Regions from separate parts of the Tardiphaga sp. 866_E4_N1_4 genome, predicted to be linked through region 3. Evidence: predicted binding sites of a transcription regulator. Region 3 holds the regulator's gene; each other region holds the start of a gene.
What was found. The regulator HrcA, encoded in region 3, represses chaperone genes, less so after heat shock. The targets are predictions, from matches to a motif close to GTTAGCACTCNCNNNNNGNGAGTGCTAAC.
Positions count from the first base shown of each region.

Region 1: a site for HrcA is predicted at 3,852-3,880, ahead of AB8B20_RS26320 (co-chaperone GroES). Genes of this name have one in related genera too.
Region 2: a site for HrcA is predicted at 1,611-1,639, ahead of AB8B20_RS08890 (co-chaperone GroES). Genes of this name have one in related genera too.

Region 1 is NZ_CP197242.1:5,472,107-5,478,401, reverse strand. Features, by position in the region: gene AB8B20_RS26340 (L,D-transpeptidase) at 1-761, opposite strand, end outside; gene AB8B20_RS26335 (protein phosphatase CheZ) at 1,058-1,831, shown strand; gene AB8B20_RS26330 (MFS transporter) at 1,861-3,069, opposite strand; gene AB8B20_RS26325 (hypothetical protein) at 3,132-3,659, opposite strand; gene AB8B20_RS26320 (co-chaperone GroES) at 3,971-4,267, shown strand; gene groL (chaperonin GroEL) at 4,418-6,073, shown strand; gene AB8B20_RS26310 (hypothetical protein) at 6,275-6,295, shown strand, end outside.
Region 2 is NZ_CP197242.1:1,760,795-1,767,089, forward strand. Features, by position in the region: gene AB8B20_RS08875 (dipeptidase) at 1-305, opposite strand, end outside; gene AB8B20_RS08880 (cupin domain-containing protein) at 407-955, opposite strand; gene AB8B20_RS08885 (usg protein) at 1,063-1,347, opposite strand; gene AB8B20_RS08890 (co-chaperone GroES) at 1,767-2,084, shown strand; gene groL (chaperonin GroEL) at 2,125-3,768, shown strand; gene AB8B20_RS08900 (hypothetical protein) at 3,921-4,412, shown strand; gene AB8B20_RS08905 (ArsR/SmtB family transcription factor) at 4,704-5,039, opposite strand; gene AB8B20_RS08910 (SDR family NAD(P)-dependent oxidoreductase) at 5,123-5,875, shown strand; gene AB8B20_RS08915 (hypothetical protein) at 5,972-6,295, opposite strand, start outside.
Region 3 is NZ_CP197242.1:4,288,345-4,294,639, reverse strand. Features, by position in the region: gene AB8B20_RS20790 (hypothetical protein) at 1-1,026, opposite strand, end outside; gene pncA (bifunctional nicotinamidase/pyrazinamidase) at 1,189-1,905, shown strand; gene grpE (nucleotide exchange factor GrpE) at 2,055-2,651, opposite strand; gene hrcA (heat-inducible transcriptional repressor HrcA) at 2,757-3,845, opposite strand; gene rph (ribonuclease PH) at 3,998-4,720, shown strand; gene rdgB (RdgB/HAM1 family non-canonical purine NTP pyrophosphatase) at 4,756-5,391, shown strand; gene hemW (radical SAM family heme chaperone HemW) at 5,378-6,295, shown strand, end outside.

The DNA.
Region 1 (6,295 bases), 1.2 Mb from region 3:
ACGCGGCCATAGAGATCGATGACGTCCTCGTTGCGCATGCGGATGCAGCCTGAGGAAACATTGGTGCCGATAGTCCATGGCTCGTTGGAGCCGTGAATACGGTACAGGGTCGAGCCGAGATACATCGCGCGTGCGCCGAGCGGATTTTCCGGACCGCCTTCCATGTAACGCGGCAGATCAGGACGGCGCGCCAGCATTTCCTTTGGCGGCGTCCACGACGGCCATTCCTTCTTCGCCGTGATCGTCTTTACACCGGACCAAGTGAAGCCCGGCCGGCCGACGCCGATGCCATAGCGCATCGCCCTGCCGCCACCCTGTACCAGGAACAGAAATTTGTTCGGCGTATCGACGACGATGGTGCCCGCACTTTCGCTGCCCTGATATTCGACCAGCTGCGGTTGATACTTGGGATCGAGCGTGGGACGCGCGGGATCTGCCGTCTCTTCCTGCCGATAGACACGCTGTTGCGGATCCATCGGCGGCAACAGCGAACGCCGCTGCTCGTAAGAGTAGTCCGGCTGTTGCTGATAACGCTGGCCCTGCTGCGCCGGACCATCGCTGAACAGAAACTCGATGAAGCCGCCGCCCATGCGCGAGCGTTCGGCATAGGCCGTGCGCTGCATCGGGCGCTGCGGCTGCTGCGCATACACCACCGGAGGCTCGGCAAATTGCGCCGCGGCTTCCACCGCAAGCGCCTGATGCGATCCAGCGGCGATGAAAGATGCGCTGGCAAGAAGCGTGAGAGAGAACTTTCTGAACATCGACGTACTCTGTACTGTTTCGTCGTGCGCGTTCTCACCTGAGAAGCGCTTTGCACACTCCGACTTAAGGTTAAAATCGCCTCGGTTTGGTAAACACAATCGCCGTTTGGATTCACCACGTCGTCAAACGGCGCAGTTCTATTTAGTAGCGTTTATTTTGAATGAACGCGAAAGCCCCATGGTTAACTAACAGTTTGCGCAGCGATTATCGGCTATCGGCGCGATGTTCCCGCGTGAACTTCACGTTAAACTCATAGGTATACGAACGGGGGATTGATTGAACGTTGGGGGACCTGATGTCTGTTCGTCGCAAGCGATTTCGCATTGAAGAAGTTTTCGGTACTGCACCTATGCCCAATGAAGTGGTGGGCAGCAGCGAGCCGATGCCAATGCATCGCGAAATCATGGCTGAGCTCCGCGCGATCCGCGCGCAGATGGGAGCGCCGGCCCGCAACGCCGTGACAGATCAGGTCGGCGCCGCCGCCGATCAGCAGGTTGCGGAAGCGCAGGCGCTGCTGGCAACCTACCGCGCTCAGATCGAGCAGTGCGAAAAGCTGAAGATCGAACTCGATCTGATCCACGACGCCATTACCCGTACCAAGATGGAAATCGCAGTTCTTCACGGCAAGAGCTTCGAAGGCGACGAAATGGCGAAGGTCAACGGTGAACTCGGCGCCGTCGTCGGCGGCACCGAAGAAGCCACGCAGCAGATTCTCGCCGCAGCCGAAGCCATCGATAATGCATCGACAGCGCTCGGCAAGGTGACCTCACCCGATCAGCAGAAGCAGATGCTGGAAGAGATCGGCGATAACGTCGTCGCGATCTTCGAAGCCTGTAACTTCCAGGACCTCACCGGCCAGCGCATCAGCAAGGTGATGACCACGATGAAGTTCATCGAAAACCGCATTACTGCGATGATGGACATCTGGGGCGGTGTCGACGAGATCAAGGCGCATGCGCCGGCCAAGGTCGACGACCGTAGCGAAGACGACAAGCTGCTGAATGGTCCGAAACTGGACGGCGACGTCGGCCATGCTTCGCAGGACGATATCGACGCGCTGTTCGGCTAAGATAATTTTCGACCACAGTTAGAGATCGCTTAACGCCGGGCAGCAATGCCCGGCGTTTTTATCATCACGAAACAGAGCAGCACCGCCAGCGCCAACACGGTCCCAAGCAGCAGCACCATGCGGTCGGACAGTGTCTCGACTGCGGACGCCACCACGAATGGCGCGAAGGCCTGCACGAACAAAGCCGGCCGCGCGATACGGCCGATCACACGGCCATACCCCGCCGGGCCGAACATCAGAAGCGGCAGCGCACCGCGCGCGATGGTCATGACGCCATTGGCCGCTCCGAAGCCGATAGCGAACAAGGCCGCCAGCGGAAACGAAATCCCCGCAAAGGCCAGCATCGCGAAGGCCGATACCACGAGCACCACCGCCCCGCGCGCGATCCACAGCGGATGGGTGCGTCCCGCCAGCATGAAGTCTGCCAGCCGCGACGCCACCTGCGCCGGACCGAACATCGCACCGATGGTCACCGCCGTTGCAGCACTGAGCCCGCCGCGCTCCAGCAGCGCGAGCAGGTTCGAGGTCACGCCCGACAGAATGAAGCTGTAAAGCGAGAACGCGGCCGCCAGCAGGATGAACGGCCAGCCTTCCGGGCGCAGGGTTGCCTGCGGGGGAACGACAACGGCGTCCACCACGGGCAGAGGCGCGACGGCGACGTGGCGCGGCAATGCAAAAGCATGAAGCGGCGCAACGACAAATGCGAAGATCGCTGCGAAGGTCAGATACGTCCCGCGCCAGCCGACGGCCTCAAGCAGAAGATGGGTCGCCGGCCAGCCAACCGTCGAGGCGAAGCCGCCTGCAAAGGTCACGAAGGTGATCTGCCGCCGCGCCGAGGCACCGAAGATACGCGTCAGCGTGGCGAAGGCGGGATCGTAGAGCGACGCAGACATTGCAGCGCCGAGCAACACCCAGCAGGCCAGATAGGTCGCGGGATGATCGGCGACTGAAAACAGAGCGAGACCCAAGGCACCGGCCAATGCGCCCGATGCCATGACGACATTGCCGCCGTGGCGGTCGATCAATCCACCAACCACCGGCGACAGCAGTCCCGATACGATCAGCCCCAGCGAAAAGCCCGCCATGCCGAAGGCCAGCGACCAGCCATGCGCCGCCGTGACATGCGGCATGGTCAGCACCGGTGGATAGATCAGGATGCCCCAGGTCAGGATCTGGGTGAATGCCAGCACAAGGACCGCGCGGCCCGGTCCGAAAACAAGGTCGCGCAATCGGTGCATGGGCTCACGTCTTCAAGGGAGTGGCGGGACCCGCCTTACGCCTCAGGTCAGGCCTTGTCAGGTCAGGCCTTGGGTGCGCAACGGACATAGACCATGTTGCCGTAGCGAATCGCAGCGTCCTTGTCGATGAAGCGCGTGACGAGAATCCGACCGTCGAAGGAGACGATCTCGCGATCCTTCTCACCACCGGCGGGACCGGGCGGGCCGATATAGTTCTTGCCGCTCGGCGAGCCCTTGAGGCGCAGTTCCTGCGGCGTCGCCTCGTCGGCGAGATGCATGATGACGCCGCCGGTGGCGCCCTGGCCGATGATATAGGGCTGCTTGCACTGGCCGCGCGCGGCATTCTCGGTGCGAACGCGATCGTTGGGATTCATGTAGGACGCCAGACCCCAGCGGCCGACGAGTTCTTCCGAGCGGATCGAGGCTGGCAGTTCCGGCGCCGGCGGGGGCTCCGGCGGCGGTGTCGGCTGCGAGTTCCCAAAGCTGAACCCGCCCAATCCACCAGACGTGCCGCACCCGCCCAATGACAGCGCCAAAGTTGAAACGATCGCCAGATGGGCAACCGTGCGGGCGTAGCGTGACCTGATCATATTATCCCCTAGAGCAAATTCCCCGGCTGCCCGTCCCGGCAGCCAAGCGCAAAACACCTGACGGCGCAATGAGGTCGGCAGAATTACGCCGACTCTCCATTATGGTTTCCAGATCATCCTATATTGGCCTCACCAAGGCCTTAAGGCCTCGCTTGACTCAAAAAGCGTCTGGCCATATTTCCCGGACGCTCAATTAGCACTCCCGGAGCGCGATTGCTAAGGGAATGAGCCGGCCGCCTTGAGCGTTCCGGCTGGATTCCCGCCCGCCTCCGAGATGGCAACGAAATCGCAAACCCTAAAGGGACACTCCCATGGCCAAGACCAAATTCCGCCCGCTGCACGACCGCGTCGTCGTCAAGCGCATCGTCGCCGACGAGAAGACCAAGGGCGGCATCATCATCCCGGACAGCGCCAAGGAAAAGCCGTCTGAAGGCGAAGTCGTCGGTGTCGGCCCTGGCGGCCGCGACGAAGCCGGCAAGCTGATCCCGATCGACATCAAGATCGGCGACAAGGTTCTGTTCGGCAAGTGGTCGGGCACCGAGATCAAACTCGACGGCGAAGAACTCCTCATCATGAAGGAGTCGGACATCATGGGCGTGATCGCTTAAAGGCGGTCCGCTCTCCAAACACTCGGACGTCATGCCCGGACTTGATCCGGGCATCCATCTGGCTTCTTCGCAGGAAGATGGATGGCCGGGTCAAGCCCGGCCATGACAGCGTTTTAATTTCAAATTCCCATCACTCGGAGCACCATCAACATGGCAGCCAAAGACGTTAAATTCTCCGGAGACGCGCGCGATCGCATGCTGCGCGGCGTCGACATTCTCGCCAACGCCGTCAAGGTCACGCTCGGTCCGAAGGGCCGCAATGTCGTGATCGAGAAGTCGTTCGGCGCTCCGCGCATCACCAAGGACGGCGTCACCGTCGCCAAGGAGATCGAGCTCGAGGACAAGTTCGAGAACATGGGCGCGCAGATGCTGCGCGAAGTCGCCTCGAAGACCAACGACACCGCAGGCGACGGCACCACCACCGCCACCGTGCTGGCCCAGGCCATCGTCCGTGAAGGCGCCAAGTCGGTTGCTGCCGGCATGAACCCGATGGACCTCAAGCGCGGCATCGATATCGCCGTCGCCGCCGTCATCAAGGACATCACCAAGCGCGCCAAGCCGGTTGCGTCTTCGGCTGAAGTCGCCCAGGTCGGCACCATCTCCGCCAACGGCGACGCTGCCATCGGCAAGATGATCGCCCAGGCAATGCAGAAGGTCGGCAACGAAGGTGTCATCACGGTTGAAGAGAACAAGTCGCTCGAGACCGAAGTCGACATCGTCGAGGGCATGAAGTTCGATCGCGGCTACCTGTCGCCCTACTTCGTCACCAATGCCGAGAAGATGACCGCCGAGCTCGAGGACGTATATGTCCTGCTCGTCGAGAAGAAGATCTCCAGCCTGCAGGCCATGCTGCCGGTGCTCGAAGCCGTGGTGCAGTCGGGCAAGCCGCTCCTGATCATTGCTGAAGACGTCGAAGGCGAAGCGCTCGCCACCCTCGTCGTCAACCGCCTGCGCGGCGGCCTCAAGGTTGCTGCCGTCAAGGCACCGGGCTTCGGCGATCGCCGCAAGGCGATGCTGGAAGACCTTGCGATCCTGACCGGCGGTCAGCTCGTCTCGGAAGATCTCGGCATGAAGCTGGAAAGCGTCACGCTCGCCATGCTCGGCCGCGCCAAGAAGGTCGTGATCGACAAGGAAAACACCACCGTCGTCAACGGCGCTGGCAAGAAGCCGGCCATTGAGGCCCGCGTCAACCAGATCAAGGCACAGATCGAGGAAACCACCTCGGACTACGACCGTGAGAAGCTGCAGGAGCGTCTGGCCAAGCTGGCTGGCGGCGTTGCCGTCATCCGCGTCGGCGGCGCGACTGAAGTCGAAGTGAAGGAAAAGAAGGATCGCGTGGATGACGCGCTGAACGCGACCCGCGCGGCCGTTCAGGAAGGCATCGTCCCCGGTGGCGGTACTGCGCTTCTGCGCGCCAAGAAGGCCGTCGGCCGTCTCACCAACGAGAACGCCGATGTGCAGGCCGGTATCAACATCGTGCTGAAGGCGCTGGAAGCTCCGATCCGCCAGATCGCCGAAAACGCCGGCGTTGAAGGTTCGATCGTGGTCGGCAAGATCCTGGACGAGAAGTCCGAGACCTTCGGCTTCGACGCGCAGACCGAAACCTATGTCGACATGGTCGCCAAGGGCATCATCGATCCGGCCAAGGTGGTGCGTACTGCACTGCAGGACGCGGCCTCGGTTGCCGGCCTGCTGGTCACCACCGAAGCCATGGTCGCCGAACTGCCGAAGGAAGCTGCACCGGCGATGCCGGGCGGTGGCGGCGGTATGGGTGGCATGGGCGGAATGGGAGGCATGGGCTTCTAAGCCCTGCTTTCACGCTCAACTGCATTGTGATCGAAGGCCGCCTCCCGGCGGCCTTCTTTTTTGCCTGCCACGCATCGTGCTTGCGACTTATGGCCTTTCGCCTTGGTCGCGGTTCTGATTCAATCCCGTGATTAATCTCGCATGGGCGGAATCAGATAAATCCGCCCGGAGACACGTCGATAACGTCCAGGGACTTTTGAAATGCGCGCGCTTCATCTTTGT
Region 2 (6,295 bases), 2.5 Mb from region 3:
TGCAGCAGGATAGCCAGTTCGGCGACGACGGAATTGCGCGCCTCGTCCATCGTCAGCGGCTCGGGGAGCGGCACGGCGTAGCGTCCGCCCGTCATCTGCGCCATGAATCCCGATGACGCCTGAGCCGCCGGCGAATACAGCGCAAACAGCCCGCCGACGAACGCGCCGGCCTTCGCTTTCGGCAGGTCGATGTGACCGGCGGCTTCCCCGGTCAGGAAGTCGGATACCGGATCGTGCGATTGCGATTTGTACAGCCGCAGCAGCACATCGTTGTGACCGTCGAAAACCGGAACGGATGCAGTCATGAGATACTCGTTGAGGGCCAGGGCAGCGACGGGCTCAGCATAGCTGATTCAACGCCACTGCGACGCGCGAACAAGGCACGCGTCGCATTTCCGCACGCGAACTACCGGACTTCCACCGTCTTGAACTCCGCCGGAAGGATCACTTCCAGCAATTCGCAATTGTCGGAGTAATCACGGATCAGATGCCTGATGCGTGGCGGCTGGGTCCAGCATGACCCCTGACGCATGGTCATCTCGCCCTCGCCTTCCATATAGGCCTTCACCCAGCCGTTCAGCACATAGACCAGCTGAAACTCGGCATCGTGATAGTGAAGCTTGGAGACCTCTTTCGGATCGCAAGGTCCGATCAGCCGGATGACATGCGCGTGCGCCAAACCGCCGGTCGCAGCGGCGACGCCGAGATCGCGATACTTCGCGTAGGCACGCAGGCCGTCGCCGAGAAATGCTTCTTCCTGATAGTGGCTGATCGCGACGCGCTGCTTGCGGCGCGGGCCGGGTTTCGCCGCGGCCTTGGCGACCGCTTTTGTACTCGCCTTGGCCGGCTTGCCAACAGCGAGCTTTTTTGCTGCTTTCGCTACCACCTGTGTCGCAGGCTTCTTCGTCACAGCCGTTTTCGCCGCGCTCTTTGACGTTCGCTTCAGCTTCGCCATGTCGTGTTTCCCACCCGGCGCAATGCCTAACAAACGGCCAGCGCGTCCGGGAACCTAGCTGTAGTTCAGCACAGCGGCAATTCATCCGGCGCGTTGAGAGGCGCGGACTAGTGCAACCGGAAGACGCCATCCACGGCACGAAGCTCGGCCGGCTTGATCAGTTTCGAATGCGCGACGGTGACCGCAAAGAGCGGGCCATCGAGCTTCTCCTGCCAGAAATCCAGAAAATCCTTCAGCGCGGGAAACTTCGGAAACAGATCGTAGTTCTGCCAGACATAGGTCTGCAGCAGCGATGGATGGTCCGGCATGCGGTAGAGAATCTGCGCCGTCGTCAGTCCGTAGCCAAGCACCTGCTTCCTGAAATCGTCAGAAACTGCATTTCTCGAGACCATGTTCAACCTCCATGGACAGAGCGCATTCGGCTAAGTGGATTCCGGTTTGGCGTCGAACTTCGCTCTGCTCTCCTGTGACCGTGCTGACTGCAGCGAACCGGCTTCCACTTCGCCCATGACAACACGATGCATGAAATGTGACGCAAGCAACGTCTTCATCACAAGCTTAAAAGTTTAATAATGTATTGAAAGCCGAGTGTTAGCAGCCACTTACCGTGGATGCTAACGGATTCGAGAGCCGGTATCGGAGGGTCTTAACCAATTCTGGCACCCGTCATATTTGAGTGCCAAAATATTTGATACAGACCCTTGCCGGTGAGGAACGTTCGGCCTATGTCCGGACCAGCTGCGCTGGCACTTGTTGGCTCAGACTGCCAATTTAAATTTCTCAAGCATCTACAGAAACTTAGGAGGACTGCATGAAATTCCGTCCGCTTCACGATCGCGTTGTGGTCAAGCGTATCGACGCCGAAGAGAAGTCCGCTGGCGGCATCATCATTCCGGATAGCGCCAAAGAGAAGCCCTCCCAGGGCGAGATCGTCTCCGTCGGCCCGGGCGGCCGCGACGAAGCCGGCAAGCTGATCCCGATCGATCTGAAGGTCGGCGAGCGCGTGCTGTTCGGCAAGTGGTCGGGCACCGAGGTCAAGATCGATGGTCAGGACCTGCTGATCATGAAGGAAAGCGACATCATGGGCGTCCTCGAAGGTGCCGCTCCCGCCAAGAAGAAGGCCGCTTAAGCGCCTTTCCCACCCATCCTGATTTTCAAGGAAGCAAAACATGTCAGCTAAAGAAGTGAAATTCGGCGTTGATGCCCGCGACAAGATGCTGCGCGGCGTCGACATTCTCGCCAACGCCGTGAAGGTGACGCTCGGTCCGAAGGGCCGCAACGTCGTCATCGACAAGTCGTTCGGCGCGCCCCGCATCACCAAGGACGGCGTCACCGTCGCCAAGGAAATCGAGCTCGACGACAAGTTCGAGAACATGGGCGCCCAGATGGTGCGCGAAGTGGCCTCGAAGTCGGCCGACGCAGCCGGCGACGGCACCACCACCGCCACCGTGCTCGCTCAGGCGATCGTCCGTGAAGGCGCCAAGTCGGTTGCTGCCGGCATGAACCCGATGGATCTGAAGCGCGGCATCGACCTGGCTGTGGAAGCCGTGGTTGCTGACCTCGTCAAGAACTCCAAGAAGGTCACCTCGAACGACGAAATCGCCCAGGTCGGCACCATCTCGGCCAACGGCGACGCGGAAATCGGCAAGTTCCTCGCCGACGCCATGAAGAAGGTCGGCAACGAGGGCGTCATCACGGTTGAAGAAGCCAAGTCGCTCGAAACCGAACTCGACGTCGTCGAAGGCATGCAGTTCGACCGCGGCTACATCTCGCCCTACTTCGTCACCAACGCCGACAAGATGCGCGTTGAATTCGACGACGCCTACATCCTGATCAACGAGAAGAAGCTCTCCTCGCTGAACGAGATGCTGCCGCTGCTCGAAGCCGTCGTGCAGACCGGCAAGCCGCTCGTCATCGTCGCGGAAGACGTCGAAGGCGAAGCTCTCGCCACCCTCGTCGTCAACCGCCTGCGTGGCGGCCTCAAGGTTGCTGCCGTCAAGGCACCGGGCTTCGGCGATCGCCGCAAGGCCATGCTGCAGGACATCGCGATCCTGACCGGCGGCCAGGCGATCTCGGAAGATCTCGGCATCAAGCTCGAGAACGTGACGCTCGCCATGCTCGGTCGCGCCAAGAAGGTGATGATCGACAAGGAAAACTCCACCATCGTCAACGGCGCCGGCAAGAAGGCCGACATCGAAGCACGCGTGGCGCAGATCAAGGCGCAGATCGAAGAGACCACTTCGGACTACGACCGTGAGAAGCTGCAGGAGCGTCTCGCCAAGCTGGCTGGCGGCGTTGCCGTCATCCGCGTCGGCGGCGCGACCGAAGTCGAAGTGAAGGAGCGCAAGGATCGCGTTGATGACGCGATGCATGCGACCCGCGCTGCGGTTGAAGAAGGCATCGTCCCCGGCGGCGGCGTCGCTCTGCTCCGCGCTTCGGAACAGCTGAAGAAGATCAAGACCGCAAACGACGACCAGAAGACCGGCGTCGAGATCGTCCGCAAGGCCCTGTCGGCTCCGGCTCGCCAGATCGCCATCAACGCAGGCGAAGACGGTTCGGTCATCGTCGGCAAGGTCCTCGAGACCGCGACCTACAGCTACGGCTTCGACTCGCAGACTGGCACCTACGGCGACATGCTCAAGAAGGGCATCATCGATCCGACCAAGGTTGTCCGTGCAGCGATCCAGAACGCAGCTTCGGTTGCCGGCCTGCTGATCACCACGGAAGCCATGGTTGCCGAGCTGCCCAAGAAGGGCGGCGCAGGCGCAGGCGGCATGCCTCCGGGCGGCGGCATGGGCGGCATGGACTTCTAAGTCCAACGCTTCAAGCAACTATCAGAATGCAGAACCCCGGCAGCGATGCCGGGGTTTTTGTTTAGGGCTGGTCATCGCAGACAATCGCGGAAGCCATTGCGGGTTGCGTGGCTACGGATCGTCTACTTGGTGGAAGCATCAGGGAAATAATCATGCGCATACTCATCGCTCTTTCTTTCATCGGCCTCAGCACCGCCGCGCATTCAGCTGCACGCAGCGTCTTTGAGAGTGCCAAGCACGTGTATGCGGTGATGGATTTGCGACAGAATCTTTTGAGTGAATGCGCAAAACAGGATCCGGCGAACACGGGCAAATACAACGCCGAGACTACCCGCTACCGACAGCAGACCAAGGTGCTGAGCGAAAAGGTGCGACAGCTTATCGTCGCCGAAGTGCCATCGACTCCGCCGGAGCAGAGCATAGGGGTCATCGCAAAATGGTCGGAAAGTGAATCGCGGCGCAATCTGAATTTTCAGCTTCAGCCGCAGCACCGTGCGCAATTCATGCAGAAGTGCAGCTACATCATCGATCCCGATAACCGCCCGCGATCCAACGCCGCCAAGGCGCAGCACAACCAGATCATGGGTCTTCCCGAGGATGAATGGCCAGCCGATGTCCGCGTGATTAACGCATGGAAGCCATAGCGACCGCATCCCTTGGGCAACGCTTGCTGTGTGTTCTGTGCAGACGACAAAAGTCGTAGCACCAATCACCGATTTCTCATCGCAGCGCTATGTGTCCCGCCGCACTGTCATATGCCGTGGACCTGTCTGCACCATGCGCACGGTTGTCCGTCACGGGCCAATGGGCCGCTGCGTCGTGACCAAGACGCGGGTCTACCGTTAAGACGCGATCTCCGTCCGCAGTCTGAGGACTTCAGCTCGATCATGGCATTCAAAGCCTGGCAGTGATGCCGGGCATTTTTGTTGGCTGCGTCAGGCAACTGCCGCCGCGGACGGCTCGACGGAGCACGCCAGGATCGCCATCAACAGCCCGGGAAACCGCGCTTCGATATCGGCCGCCCGCACTGCGTTTTGATGCTCGACGCCCTTTTTGCTGGTCTGGATCAGGCCGGCCTCGCGCAACACGCGAAAATGGTTCGACAAAGTGGACTTGGCGATGGTCGGACATGGCGACGCCGCCGTGCAGGACAGGCAACCGCTCTCCTGCAGCAAGCCCCGGACGATCTGCAGCCGAATGGGATCAGCCAGCGCCGAGAGCACGCCGGCCAGCGTGATGTCCTTGGTCGCGGGGTGAACGAACTGAACCATAAAAAAGATATAGGCGCCCCCTTGCGCTGGTTCAATAGTCCCATACTTCCGAACTATTGAAGCATCCAAGAGGGATCACGACCATGACCAAGACATTCGAAGGCAAAGTTGCGCTGGTGACCGGCGGCTCAAAGGGCATCGGCGCTGAAATCGCTATTCAGCTCGCCGCCGGGGGCGCCGCCGTCGCCGTCAATTACGCATCCAGCAAGAAGGGCGCCGACGAGGTCGTCGCGAAGATCACTGCCAAGGGCGGCAAGGCCATCGCGGTGCACGGTAATCTCGCCGAGCCGGACGGCGCCAAATCGGTGGTGGCCGAGACCGTCAAGGCGTTCGGATCGATCGACGTTCTCGTCAACAATGCGGGCGTCTATGAATTCGCCCCTCTCGACAGCATTACGCCGGAGCACTTCCACAAACATTTCGATCTGAACGTGCTCGGGCTGCTGCTCGTCTCGCAGGAAGCGGCCAGACACTTCAACGCCACCGGCGGCAGCATCGTCAACATCTCATCGGGCGTCTCGACCATCACCCCACCGGGCTCGGCGGTCTACACCGCGACCAAGGCCTCGGTCGATGCGATCACGTCGGTACTGGCGAAGGAACTTGCGCCGCGCAAGATCCGCGTCAACGCCGTCAATCCTGGCATGATCGCAACCGAGGGCGTGGTGTCAGCCGGATTCCATGAAGGCGACATGCGCAAGTGGATCGAATCCGCCACGCCGATGGGCCGCATCGGCAAGGTCGAGGAAATAGCTTCCGTCGTCGCATTCCTCGCTTCTGATGCTGCATCTTACGTGACGGGCGAAACACTGCACGCCACCGGCGGCTTCAGGTAGCCCACGCGCTCTGCTCAACAGTCTATCCGACATAGCCAAGGGCGGTGCAATCAGCACCGCCCTTGCTTGTTATCGCGAGGCCAGTCTCGCCTTGCCTCAATCATCATCACCGCCGGCCGGCATCTGCGGCATAGACGGTGTCTGCATGCGATCCGCCGCTGATGGCTTCATGCGTTCGCGTGACGAAGCTTGCCCACGCATCATCTGAGCCTGATCGTGCTCGATCTGCGGAAAGAACACATCATAGCAGGCGCGGCTCAATCGCGGTCCTGCGCTGCGCAAGCAACTTTCTACCCGCCCCTCATCCGGCATTGCCGATGTACAGAGGCGAAACGCATCGGGCGTGCAGGCTTCGCGCTGTGCCTCCGTGCCGCTGCCCAAAGCCGCGACGCTGGAACCCGCAATCAATGCCACGGCGGT
Region 3 (6,295 bases):
ATGCTGTCGTGCGCGATCGATCGTTGCGACGGCATAACCAAACGCCATCAGCGCCAGCGCCACCATCGGATAGGCGTGATAGTTATAACCCCTGCTTTGAACGAAATAGGACATCGCAAAGCCAAGCGAGCTAGCCAGGAGCACGACAAGAGCCGGGTCTGCTGAACGCCGACTCTGTAACAGCAGTGTGGCGAATACGGCGACCAGCCATAACGTCGTCGCACCGCCCAGCGCGAGCGCCAGCCACGACAACGTCAGCAGCCGATACACGTCGCTGGCAACAGGATAGATCACGGTGAAATAGGCGGGGAAGGCCACGTAGACCCACAGTGCATAGGCCACCACCAGTGCGCTGGCGATCCAGTTCTCCGGCGCGAAAACAATCCTCCACTGCCGTGCATTGGTCGCCGCCGCGATAACGGCTGTACCGACGCCGAACGCGAAATACGGTTTGAAGCACATAGTGATAGCAGCACTGATGCCGGCGATGACGACCACGCCAGGCGGGATTATCTCGCCATCGGCGCGGCGGATCAGGACCGCCAGCGCGGGCAACAAAAACAGCAAGGCGAGATGTTCGCGCTGGCCGAAGTCGTACATTGGCAGGATGCCGAGCAACGCGATCGCACAAACCGCCAGCGGAGCAGCGGCGGCGCGCCCGGGGATGCGCGAGTTGCGCAGCAGCCGCCATGTCACCACCATCGACCCTGCGATGAGGCCGAATACCAGCACGAGCGTCATGAGCTCGGCGCGCAATCCCAGAAGCCGTCCCAGTACCACGGCGATAATATTGACCGCCCCGGCCATCGGGGGGTTGATCTCAAGAATATCGAGATAAAGACGCTGACCATCGAGCACGCGTTCGCAGACGATCAACAACCAGCTGACATCGACATTAAACGGCAGCACCGCGCGCAGCCCGACGGCCACCGCGCAGACGAGAGCGCCGGCGATCAGCCAGATGGCCGCAAGCCGCGTCCGAGGCGTGGTCGCGCCGCCGAGTTGCAAACCGGCATCGATCATCATGCACTTACTCTTTCGAGCCAATACCATCGCTACGCTAGGAGAGCCGCGTTAAAAAGCCATTGCGCTGGTCTGCGAGACACCGCCGCACCATCCATATCGAGCCGCCTTTACGGAAGCGCCTGGACCTGATTTGCTGCAGAAATTCTGACAGGAGATGTTGCGATGTTCGATAGACGTCAGCTTCTTGTGGGACTTGGTGCGCTAACAGCGGCCGGCATGGCGCCCAAGGCGCTCGAAGCGGCAGGCAAGGTCAGCCTCGATCGCACATCCGTCCTGCTGGTGATCGACGTGCAGAATTGCTTCCTGCCCGGTGGCAGCCTTGCGGTGAAGGACGGCGACAAGGTCGTCCCGGTCATCAACGCCATCGCGAAGAAATTCGCCGATGTGGTGATGACGCAGGACTGGCACACGCCGGGCCATATCTCCTTCGCATCCAGCCACAGCGGCAAGAAGCCGTTTGAGACCCTTGAGGTGAAATACGGCAAGCAGGTGCTGTGGCCGGATCACTGCGTGCAGGGCACTGAAGGGGCTGCGCTCTCGAAGGATCTCGCCATCCCGCATACCGAGCTGATCCTGCGCAAGGGCTTCAACAACGACGTCGACAGCTATTCGGCATTTACCGAGGCTGACGGAAAGACCACCACCGGTCTTGCCTCCTATCTGAAAGCCCGCAAATTGCAGCGCGTATTTATCGCCGGCCTCGCCACCGACTTCTGTGTCGCGTGGTCCGCGCTCGATGCGCGAAAAGCAGGTTTCGATGTCTATGTAGTCGAAGACGCCTGCCGCGGCATCGACACGCAGGGCTCGCTGGCCAAAGCCTGGGCCGACATGAACAAGGCCGGCGTGAAACGGATTCAGTCAGGCGATCTGGCGACTTGACCCATACTCTCATTGTCATCGCCCGACCTGGCACGCAATTGCGCGCTGGGATCGGGCGGCCCAGTAATCACCGGCGCTTGTGATCACTCACTAAGACCGGCGTGTACTGGATCACCCGCTTTCGCTGGTGATGACAGCCAGAGGCTCTGTTACTCCGAAACAGGTGCAGCCTTGGCGCCGCCCTTCGAGACACCGACCAGCGCCGGGCGCAGCACGCGCTCGCCAATGGTGTAGCCGGCCTGCACAACCTGAACAACGGTGCCCGCAGGCACGGAAGCATCGGGCACTTCGTACATCGCCTGCTGGAAATTCGGATCGAACTTCTCGCCCGACGGGTCGAACTTCTTCACGCCGTTCTTTTCCAGCGTGTTGAGCAGCGAACGCTCGGTGAGCTCGACGCCTTCGAGGAGCGCCTTCAGGCCCGGATCGGCCGCGGCCTTGGTGTCGGCAGGCACGGCATCCAGCGCACGCTGCAGGCTGTCGGCGATATCGAGCACTTCGCGCGCGAAATTGGCGATCGCATAGGTGCGGCCGTCCGCGACTTCCTTCTGGGTCCGCTTCCGCAGGTTTTCCATCTCCGCCAGCGTGCGCAGCATCCTGTCGCGCGATTCCGCTGCTTCCTTGGTCAGGGCCTCGACCGAATTCGGTTCCGGATCGTCCGGCATGATGTAGGGCTTGGAGACCACCGGATCGGCGGCCTGCGCCGTCTTGTCCTGATTGTCGTTCTGCCCATTGGAATCAGTCATCACGCTGCCTTCTCAAAAACACGCCAAAATGGTGGGATTGCTGAGCGGGATATCGGGGTTTGAGCGCCGAAAATCAAGCGCAACCGGCCGGATTCGGCCGATCTGTCAGCCCCCGAGCATGCGGCTGACGATACGCGCCGCGTAATCTACCATCGGGATCACCCGCGCATAGTTCAGCCGGGTCGGCCCGATGACACCGAGAACGCCGACAATATGGCCGGCGCCATCGCTGTAGGGCGCAATGATCGTGGACGAGCCGGACAGCGAGAAGAGTTTATTTTCCGAGCCGATGAAGATGCGGACACCTTCGGCCGTCTCCGCCCGACCGAGAAGGTCGATCACCTCGCGCTTGGCTTCGAGATCGTCGAACAGGAGGCGAACGCGTTCAAGATCCTCCAGCGCATGAAGATCCTCAAGCAGATTGGCCTGGCCGCGCACGATCAGCTGCCGATCGTCCTTCTCGCCACCCGACCAGCTGGCAATGCCGGCGGCAATGACCTTCTGGGTCAGCTGATCGAGCTCGATCTGGTTCTGGGTCAGTGCCGTTTCCAGTTCCAACCGGGCCTCAGCCAGCGTACGGCCGCGAATCCGGGCATTGAGGAAGTTAGACGCCTCGTTCAGCGCCGACGACGGCACGCCCGGCGGCAGGGTCAGCACGCGGTTTTCGACCTGGCCATCCTCGGCGACCAGCACGACCAGCGCCTTTTCGGGCTCCAGACGGACGAATTCGATGTGTTTCAGCCGCACATTGGACTTGGCGGTCAAAACCACCGCCGCCGCGCGGGTCAGCCCGGACAGCTGCGTCAGCGCCTCGCCGAGCGCCGCTTCCACCGTCTGCGAGCGTCCCACCGAAGACAGTTGCTGCTGGATCGACTGCCGCTCCGGCTCGGTGAGGTCACCGACCTGCATCAAGGCATCGACGAAGAACCGCAGCCCGAGTTCGGTTGGCAGCCGGCCGGCAGACGTGTGTGGCGCATAGATCAGGCCGAGCTGCTCAAGGTCCGACATCACGTTACGGACCGACGCTGGCGACAGCGGAACCGTAATCAGGCGTGAAATATTGCGCGAACCGACAGGTTCGCCGGTGGCGAGATAGCTCTCGACGATCTGCCGGAAGATCTCACGCGATCGCTCATTGAGCTGGGCGAGCCCGGCATGCGGCGAAATCAGGCCGATCGGATCGTGGTGGGCCACAGGGTACTCCTTGAGGACCTAATCTGTCGCCCCGAGCCCCCGGATACAAGCACCATTGCGGTTGTGGAACCTGCCCCGCCCTTGCCGCTGCGGTCTGTGGCCCCTAAAAGCACCGCGAACAGGCTTCTCTGGACATTTGGAAGGATTTTCTCATGCGGCCAAGCCGTCGTGCGCCCGATGAACTGCGCGCCGTGTCGCTGGAACGCGGCGTGGTCAAATATGCCGAAGGTTCCTGCATGGTGAAGTTCGGCGACACTCATGTGCTGGTGACCGCCACGCTGGAAGAGCGCCTGCCGCCATGGCTCAAGGGCCAAGGCCGCGGCTGGGTCACCGCCGAATACGGCATGCTGCCACGCGCCACGCTGGAACGTACCCGCCGCGAAGCCGCATCCGGCAAGCAGGGCGGCCGCACCGTCGAGATCCAGCGCCTGATCGGCCGCTCGCTGCGCGCTGCCGTCGACCTCGAAGCGCTCGGCGAACGCCAGATCACCATCGACTGCGACGTGATCCAGGCCGATGGCGGCACCCGCACGGCGTCGATCACCGGCGCATGGGTTGCGCTGGCCGACTGCATCTCGTGGATGAAGAACCGCAACATGTTCAAGAACGGCGGCGGCAACGTGCTGCGCGACAATATCGCGGCGATTTCCTGCGGCATCTATCAGGGCACCCCGGTGCTCGATCTCGATTATGCCGAAGATTCCGAAGCCGATACCGACGCCAATTTCGTGATGACCGGCGACGGGCGCATCATCGAGGTGCAGGGCACCGCCGAGAAGACGCCGTTCACGCAGGACGAGTTCCTGAAGCTGATGGCCCTGGCGCAAAAGGGCGTCGGACGACTCGTCGAGCTGCAGAAAATGGCCATCGCGTGATTCCGCAAGTCATCAAGCAGGCGTAGACTCCCACCATGCATCGTCGAATCACCGGGAAGCTCGTCATCGCCACCCACAATCCCGGCAAGCTTGCCGAGATGCGCGATCTCCTGGCCCCCTACGGCATCGAAGCAGTGTCGGCCGGCGAGCTCGGTCTCGCCGAACCCGACGAGACCGGCGACACCTTCAAGGCCAATGCCGCCATCAAGGCGATTGCCGCGGCCAATGTCGCGCAATTGCCGGCCTTCGCGGATGATTCAGGCCTCGTCGTCGATGCCCTCGACGGCGCACCCGGCATCTTCTCAGCACGCTGGGCCGGCGAGTCCAAGGACTTCACCGGCGCGATGACGCGGATCGAACGCCTGTTGCAGGAGCGCGGCGCGACCACACCCGACAAGCGAACCGCGCATTTCGTCTCGGCGCTGTGCGTGGCCTGGCCCGACGGTCATCTCGAGGAAGTCGAAGCGCACGCCCATGGCACGCTGGTCTGGCCGCCGCGCGGCACTGCCGGCTTCGGCTACGATCCGACATTCCTGCCCGATGGTCACACCCGCACCTATGGCGAAATGACCGCGGTCGAGAAGCACGGGTTGCCGCCACTCGGCGAGGGCTTGTCGCATCGCGCCAGGGCGTTCGTGAAACTCGCGGAGATCTGCCTTGAATCCCGCTGACGCACAGCAAGACGCTTTCGGCGTCTATGTGCACTGGCCGTTCTGCCTGTCGAAGTGCCCGTATTGCGACTTCAACAGCCACGTCCGTCATCACGCCATCGACGAAGTACGTTTCGCGCGGGCCTTCGCACGGGAGATCGAAACCACGGCTGCCCGCACGCCAGGCCGCACCGTGACGTCGATCTTTCTCGGCGGCGGCACGCCGTCGCTGATGCAGCCGCAGACCGTCGGCGCAATTCTGGATTCGATCGGCAAGTACTGGAATGTCGCCTCCAACGTCGAAGTCTCCCTCGAAGCCAATCCGACCTCCGTCGAAGCGACGCGCTTTCGCGGCTATCGCGAGGCGGGCGTCAACCGCGTGTCACTTGGCGTACAGGCACTCGACGATGCGTCGCTGAAGTCGCTCGGACGTTTGCATACGGCGCGCGAGGCACTCGATGCCGTGGCCATCGCGCGCAGCGCGTTCGATCGATATTCGTTCGATCTGATCTATGCACGTCCAGATCAGACCCCGCAGATGTGGACCGACGAACTCAAGCTCGCCATCTCGGAAGCCGCCGAACATCTCTCGCTGTATCAGCTGACCATCGAGGAAGGCACGCCGTTTTTTGGGCTGCACGCTGCCGGGAAACTCAAGACGCCGGACGAAGGCCTCGCGCGCACGCTTTATGACGTGACGCAGGAGGTTTGCGCACAGCAGGGCCTGCCATTTTACGAGATTTCCAACCACGCTCGCCCCGGTGCGGAGTGCAAGCACAACCTCGTCTACTGGCGCGGTCAGGAATATGCCGGCATCGGGCCTGGCGCCCATGGCCGCCTCGACATCGACGGTGTCAGACATGCCATTGCCACCGAGAAGCGTCCGGAAGCCTGGGTGATGCGTGTGGAAGACAACGGCCACGGC